3 regions of the Dyella sp. Tek66A03 genome follow, and region 2 is predicted to be linked to each of the others. Evidence: riboswitches for the same ligand, from Rfam matches in the RefSeq annotation. Region 2 holds a riboswitch; each other region holds the start of a gene.

What was found. Region 2 has a riboswitch for cobalamin ahead of btuB (TonB-dependent vitamin B12 receptor). Riboswitches for the same ligand answer to the same signal wherever they lie in the genome.
Region 1: it holds a riboswitch for cobalamin, as region 2 does, so the genes downstream of both, btuB (TonB-dependent vitamin B12 receptor) here and btuB (TonB-dependent vitamin B12 receptor) in region 2, are expected to answer to the same signal.
Region 3: it holds a riboswitch for cobalamin, as region 2 does, so the genes downstream of both, ACT01B_RS19780 (ribonucleoside-diphosphate reductase subunit alpha) here and btuB (TonB-dependent vitamin B12 receptor) in region 2, are expected to answer to the same signal.

Annotation. Positions count from the first base shown of each region.
Region 1 is NZ_CP199584.1:4,933,819-4,936,080, reverse strand. It holds gene btuB (TonB-dependent vitamin B12 receptor) at 1-875, opposite strand, end outside; cobalamin riboswitch at 1,004-1,235, opposite strand; gene ACT01B_RS21860 (GntR family transcriptional regulator) at 1,271-2,023, opposite strand; gene zwf (glucose-6-phosphate dehydrogenase) at 2,242-2,262, shown strand, end outside.
Region 2 is NZ_CP199584.1:3,952,873-3,955,134, reverse strand. It holds gene ACT01B_RS17705 (phosphocholine-specific phospholipase C) at 1-481, opposite strand, end outside; cobalamin riboswitch at 707-939, shown strand; gene btuB (TonB-dependent vitamin B12 receptor) at 1,055-2,262, shown strand, end outside.
Region 3 is NZ_CP199584.1:4,441,150-4,443,411, forward strand. It holds gene ACT01B_RS19775 (DJ-1/PfpI family protein) at 1-837, shown strand, start outside; cobalamin riboswitch at 964-1,176, shown strand; gene ACT01B_RS19780 (ribonucleoside-diphosphate reductase subunit alpha) at 1,329-2,262, shown strand, end outside.

The sequences.
Region 1 (2,262 bases), 980 kb from region 2:
AGCGTGACCTTCCACGCATCGAGCGGCGTGAAGCTCAGGCGCGCGCCGGACACGATCTGCTGGTTGACCGCCTGGTTGCCGCTGAAGGGGCTGCCGGCGTATTCGACAAAGCTCTTGCTACGCAGCCAGGTCGCCGAGAGTTCGGTGCCGTTGTCCCAGCGATAACCGCCGTTGGCCATGCCGTTCCAGTTACGGAAGGCATCGTCGCCCGGCTGGTCCACAAAGCAGCCGGCGCCTGCCTCGGCCGCGCCGGCGCGGCAGGCCGGGATGCCGCTGGTGTACTGGCCGCCGAGGCCTAAGTTGAACCAGGCGTGCGAGTCACCGCCGGAGAGGCCGGCATGGCCGTCCGTGTAGCTATGGCTGCCGGCCGACACGCTCAGCGACGGCGCGAGCTGGCCGTCCTTCTGGCCATGACGGGTGAAGATCTGGATCACGCCACCGATCGCATCGGCGCCGTACAGGCTCGAACGCGGACCGCGCACGATCTCGATACGCTCGATCTGGTCGACCGGAATCTGCTCGAACGCCGGCAAGCCGGCACCCACCGCGCCGATGCGCACGCCATCGATCAGCACCAGCACATGGGTGGAATTGGTGCCACGCAGGAACAGCGAACTCTGTTGGCCCAGGCCACCGGCCTGGCTGAAGGTCACACCGGGCAGGCCCACCAGCAAGTCATGCACCGAGGCCGGCTGCAGGCGCTCGATATCCGCCCGGGTGATCACGGTGACCGAGGACAGCGCCTCGTCCGTCGTAATCGACGTGCGCGTGGCCGTGACGATGACGGTGGACAGCGACTGAGGCGAGTTCGTATCGGCGGCCTGGGCGGCCATCGTGCTCGACAGCAGCGCAGCTGCCAGCAGGGTCTTCTTCATGGTGTTCCTAGCGGCCGCGCACCCGCGCGACACTGACGACGAAAGGTCGGGCAGCCACGCAGGGGAAAGCAGAACGGCGGACAGGCGAGACGCGCCATGACACGACGTCCGGCCTCGCCCACCGCGAGCCATCCGTTACGTGTCGGGCCGGTCTCCGGGCTCGCGAGTGGCATGCTATCGGTGCATGCACCTTCGGGCGCCTTCCCGTGCCAGAGCACAGTGGCGTGTCGCCTTCAGGTTCGTATCACTCGCTTACCGTTGCGGGGGCAGCGCCGGAATGGCTGCGTTGGCAGCGTGCACCGGCTTCCCGTTTCATCCCGCGAAAACGTGCCGCGGGACACCCGAACAAACGGAATTTTAGGGTCACGGCCCGCTTCCGGCAACCAAGGCCGCGATCAGTCCGTCTGCAGCTCGGCCACGAAGTCGTAGATATCGCCGCGGTACCACGAGGTGGTGAATTCCACCACGCGGCCGTCGTCGAGAAAGCTGCGTCGCTCGATGTTCAAGCCAGCGCTACCCACCGGCACGTGCAGCAGGCGGGCCTGCTGGGCGCCGAGCGAGACGGCGCGCAGCCGCTGCAGCGCGCGACGCGGGCGGCAACCCAGGGTTTCCAGCACCTGGTAGAGCGAGTCGTGCACCACCATCGGGTCGGGCAGGATACTGGCGGGCACCACGCTGCGTTCGATCGCCAGTGGTTCGTCCTTGGCATAGCGCACGCGGTGCAGGCGCGCGACCAGGACGCCGGGCGACAGGTTCAGCGCCATCGACTCTTCCGGCGTCACCTCGCCCACGCCCCGCTCGAAGAACTCCGAACGCGGATTGAGGCCGCGTGCACGCAAGTCTTCGGTAAAGCTGGTGAGCCGTGACATCGGCTTGATGATGCGTTCGGCCACGAAGGTGCCGGCGCCGTGGCGCTGGTTCAGCAGGCCCTCCTCGACCAGGCCGGCGATGGCCTTGCGGATCGTGACGCGCGACAGCTCCAGCAAGCGCGACAGGTCGCGTTCGCTGGGCAGGGCCTGGCCCGGTTCGATATCGCGGTGTTCCACCACGTTGCGGATCGCCCGGCGCAGGCGCAGGTAGGCGAGCGGCTGGCTGGTGGCCGGGTCTCGGCTCAGGCGGCGGTATTCATTGACTAGGGCGGTTTCCATGCGAGAACGATACCAATGACCATACCAGTCTGGCAATCGGGTGATTTGACGGGACTTTCCGGGGTTACCAATTTTCGACAAGAACCGTTACGCCAGGCGGGCTCACACGGCATCACGGAGAACTGGTGTTACCTGGTATGTCACTGGTACGATCCCGGGGCACCGCACGGGCCAAGCGCCCTGTGCCCGCTCCCCGCATCGCCTTTGAGGTGACTGAAGTGACTGCTTCTCCCCTGCCG
Region 2 (2,262 bases):
GGTCGCAGAGGGTGAAATTGTCGGCCAGCGCGTAATAGAACGGCAGATCGGTGCGGGTGAAATAGCCCATGCCGAGGCCGGCCGGGCGCGCGGTGTTCCAGGCGTCGAAGTTGCCGTTGTTCCAGATGGCGATGTCCACCGGGTAACTCATGGCCGGCGCGCTCACGCAGATGCCGCTGGTGATCGTGGTGTTCATGTGGAACGGCAGCATGTGGCCGGCCGAGTTCCCCGTGTAGGGCTGGTACCACACGTTCTGCATACCACCCGGTAGCGGTGCGGGAACGCGGTCGGCAAAGCCGCGCACGCCAGCCAGGCTGCCGTAGTAGTGATCGAAGGCGCGGTTTTCCTGCATGAAGATCACGATGTGCTGCACATCGTCGATGCTGCCGGTCACGCTAGCTGCGGGCGTGGCCAGCGCCTGGCGGATGACCGGGGGAAGGGCTGACAGGACGGCCAGTCCGCCGGCCGATGCGGCGGCCATCCTGAGGAATCTGCGTCGATTGACGTCGTCGATCTCGTCCAATGCCGCGCTCCGGGCTGGGGGCTGGCGCGGGGGATGCCAGCCGGGGATTCGCGGGCATCAATGACAACGCTTTGGTGTTTCAATCTCGCGCCAGTTTCGGGACGGTTTCTAGACAGTACCTATCCGGCCCGGCGCGCTGGCCGCACTCCAACGTTCGATCAAGCCATCCCTGGCCGATGCTGCTAAGATCGCCCGGCCTGAGGTGACCGCCAACATTGCGTTGGCGGTTGAAACGGGAATCCGGTGCGGTTGCGTGTGCTCGTTGCACGCGCCAATTCCGGAGCTGCCCCCGCAACGGTAGGCGAGTAAACGGTCAGCAACAGCCACTGTGCCTAGGCATGGGAAGGCGCTGGTCCGGAAGGCATCCGATGCCTTCGCTCGCGAGCCCGGAGACCGGCCTCGAGGTACGACCAGACAGGCGGCGGGCCATGTCATGGATGCCGTGCCTCACGCACGGCCGCCACGTCTCCTCACGCCTGTTCCTCATCTCATGCAAGACCGCACGGGCAGGCGCGGTCGAGGAGCATTGCTGTGGCATTTCAGATTTCCCAAGTCCGCCAGACGATCCTGGCGGCGGCGTTGTTGAGCGTGTTCTCGTCGGCGTTCGCGGACGAGGCGACGACCGATCTCAGCGGCGTCGTGGTCACCGCCACCCGTACCGAGCAGACCCAGGATCAGACCCTTTCGGCGATCACCGTGATCGATCGCGCCGATATCGAGCGCCTGCAGCCAGCATCGCTGGCGGATTTGCTGCGTGGCACGCCCGGCATGCAGCTGGCCAACAACGGCGGTCCCGGCAAGGCCACCAGCATATTTCTGCGCGGCACCGAGTCCGATCACGTGCTGGTGCTGGTCGATGGCATCAAGATCGGATCGGCCACCACCGGTACGGCGGCACTGCAGGACATTCCCGTCGAGCAGATCGAGCGCATCGAGATCGTGCGTGGGCCGTTCTCCAGCCTGTACGGCTCGGAGGCCATCGGTGGTGTGATCCAGATCTTTACCCGTCGCCCCGAGGGCGCCTTCGTACCCAGCTTTAGCCTCGGTGTGGGCAGCTACGGCCATCTTGCCGGTGCGGCCGGATTGGCAGGGCAGAGTGGCAATGGCTGGTACTCGCTGCAGGCCTCGCACGACCAGACCGACGGCATCAACGCCTGTCGCGTGGGTGCAGCCGAAGTCGGCGCCGCCTGTTTTGCGGACCAGCCCGACAGGGACGGATATCGCAACACCGCCGTGACCTTGCAGGGCGGCTATCGCTTCGACCAACAGTGGGATGCCGACGTCCGCCTGTTCCGCAGCGAGGGTCACAACTATTACGACGGCACCTATTCCGATTCCGACGAAAGTGCGACCCAGGTGGTGGGCGGCCGTCTGCATTACCGTCCCAGCAAGGACCTCAGCTTTACCCTGAGCGTGGGCACCAGCGGAGACTTCAGCAAGGATTACCTGCAGGGCGTCTACGTCGACCGCTTCGACACCCACCGCGACATCGGCTCCTTGCAGGCGGATATCGGTGTTGGCGCTGGCCTGCTCAGCACCGGTTTCGACTGGCAGCGTGACGAAGTGGACAGCAGCACGGCTTACGCGGTGGACAGCCGTATCGATCGCGGTGTGTTCGTGCAGTGGCAGCAGACCTTTGGGCGTCAATCGCTGCAGGCCAGCGTGCGCCGCGACGACAACAGCCAGTTCGGCGGCAAGAACACGGGCAGCGTGCTGTGGGGCTGGGACTTCACCCGCTC
Region 3 (2,262 bases), 490 kb from region 2:
CACCAGGACTTTGATCCCAGCGAAGTCGCCGTGCCCTGGCGCGTACTTACCAGGGCAGGGCATCAGGTGATTTTCGCCACGCCGGATGGCACGCCGGCGAGCGCGGACCCGATCATGATCAGTGGCGAAGGGCTCGACCTCTGGGGCTGGATACCGGGCCTGCGCAAGCTGATTTTGTTTGGGCGTCTATTGCGTGCCAATGCGGTTGCGCGCCGCGATTACGCTGCGCTACTGAAGGACCAGGCATTCAACGCGCCACAGCGCTGGGATGACATCGAGGCCGCTCGCTTCGATGGTTTGCTGCTTCCCGGTGGTCACTGCGCGCGCGGCGTACTCGTCTATCTCGAAAGCACCCAACTCCAGAGCGTGGTCGCCACCTTCTTCGCTGCCGACAAACCGGTCGCCGCGATCTGTCATGGCGTGGTGCTGGCTGCGCGCAGCCGCGGTGTAGATGGTCGCTCCGTGCTGCATGGGCGACGCACCACCGCGCTGACTTGGGCGTTGGAAAAATCCGCGTGGTCGCTGACCCGCATCACTCGCTTCTGGGACCCGGACTATTACCGCACCTATCCCGATGGCCCCGGTCAGCCGGCGGGCTATATGTCGGTGCAGCAAGAAGTGACGCGCGCACTGGCCAGGCCGGACGATTTCCTCGACGTGCCGCGCGACGCGCCGCACTACCGCCGCAAGACTTCCGGCCTCTTGCGCGACAACGACTCGGATGCCACGCCGGCCTTCGTGGTGCGCGACGGCAACTACGTCTCTGCCCGTTGGCCCGGCGACGTGCATCGCTTTGCCGCGGAGTTCGCCGCCTTGCTGCCCAAAACCCTGCCCTGAACCACCCCAGGGGACCGCATAAGAAATTTTCCTGGCCGGCTGACAAGCCACGCCAGCCCTTGGGGTTTTCCCGCTTATCCACCGACCTATCCACAACTTGTTGGGTTGACCGACCAGGTTTAGCCCGATATGTTGTGTCGGTCGGTGCCTCTCTCAGACCTACGGTCGGATTGGCTTAATAGGGAATCCGGTGCAAATCCGGAACTGCCCCGCAGCGGTAAGCGGAAACGAAAGCCCCCATCGCACTGGCCCTCAGCGGCTGGGAAGCGGGAGCAAGTAGGCAGGGTCGAAAGACCCACGTCCGCAAGTCCGAAGACCTGCCGACACATCGCGGCCTGAGCGCCGCGGTGCGTGGTGACGGCTTCCGCGGGGAGGCGCGTCGTGGCGTCGGGCCTTCGAGTTCGGCCGATCGACCGTCCGTGGAAACCATCATCGCTTCAGCCCTGCGCGCGGGAGCAGGCGGTTGATGAACCTATGTCCGGAGCGACGCCATGCAACCTATCGACACCACCTCGCGCGAGCGTACTGACGAACGCGCGGACGCTGCCGCTTTCCCCGCCGACACCGCCGTCGCAGATGCCCCCCGCGCGGACACGCCGTTCGCGCTTACCCCGCCACATAACCCTGGCCAGATGCGCGTCACCAAGCGCAACGGCAGCCAGGAGATCGTCGACGTCAACAAGATCGTGCGCGCGGTCACTCGCAGCGGCGAAGGTCTGCATGGCGTCGATCCGCTGCGCGTGGCGCTCAAGACCATTGGCGGCCTGTACGACGGTGCCTCCACGCGCGAACTGGACGAACTGTCCATCCGCACCGCCGCCGCACTTACCGCTGAAGAACCCGAGTACGGCCAGCTGGCCGCGCGCCTGCTCAGCGCCTACGTCGACAAGGAAGTAAGCGGCCAGGAAATCCAGAGCTTCTCGCAGTCGATCGCGCGCGGCGCCGAGCTGGGCATCCTGAATTCGCGCCTGCGCGATTTCGTTGCCATCAATGCCCGCAAGCTCAACGATGCGATCGATCCGCTCGCCTCGCGTCGCTTCGAATACTTCGGCCTGCGCACGGTGTACGACCGCTACCTGTTGCGTCATCCGCAGCTGCGCAAGGTGATCGAAACGCCGCAGTACTTCTTCATGCGCATCGCCTGTTCGCTTGGCGGCAACGAGATCGGCGAGACGCTGGAGCTGTACCGCATGTTGTCGTCGCTGGAATACATCGCCAGCTCGCCCACGCTGTTCAATGCCGGCACCGCCCATGAGCAGCTTAGCTCGTGCTTCCTTCTCGACTCGCCGTCCGATTCGCTGGAATCGATCTACGACAAATATGCCGACGTGGCCAAGCTCAGCAAGTTCGCTGGCGGCATCGGCCTCGCCTATTCGCGCGTGCGTTCGCGCGGTTCGCTGATCAAGGGCACCAATGGCCATTCCA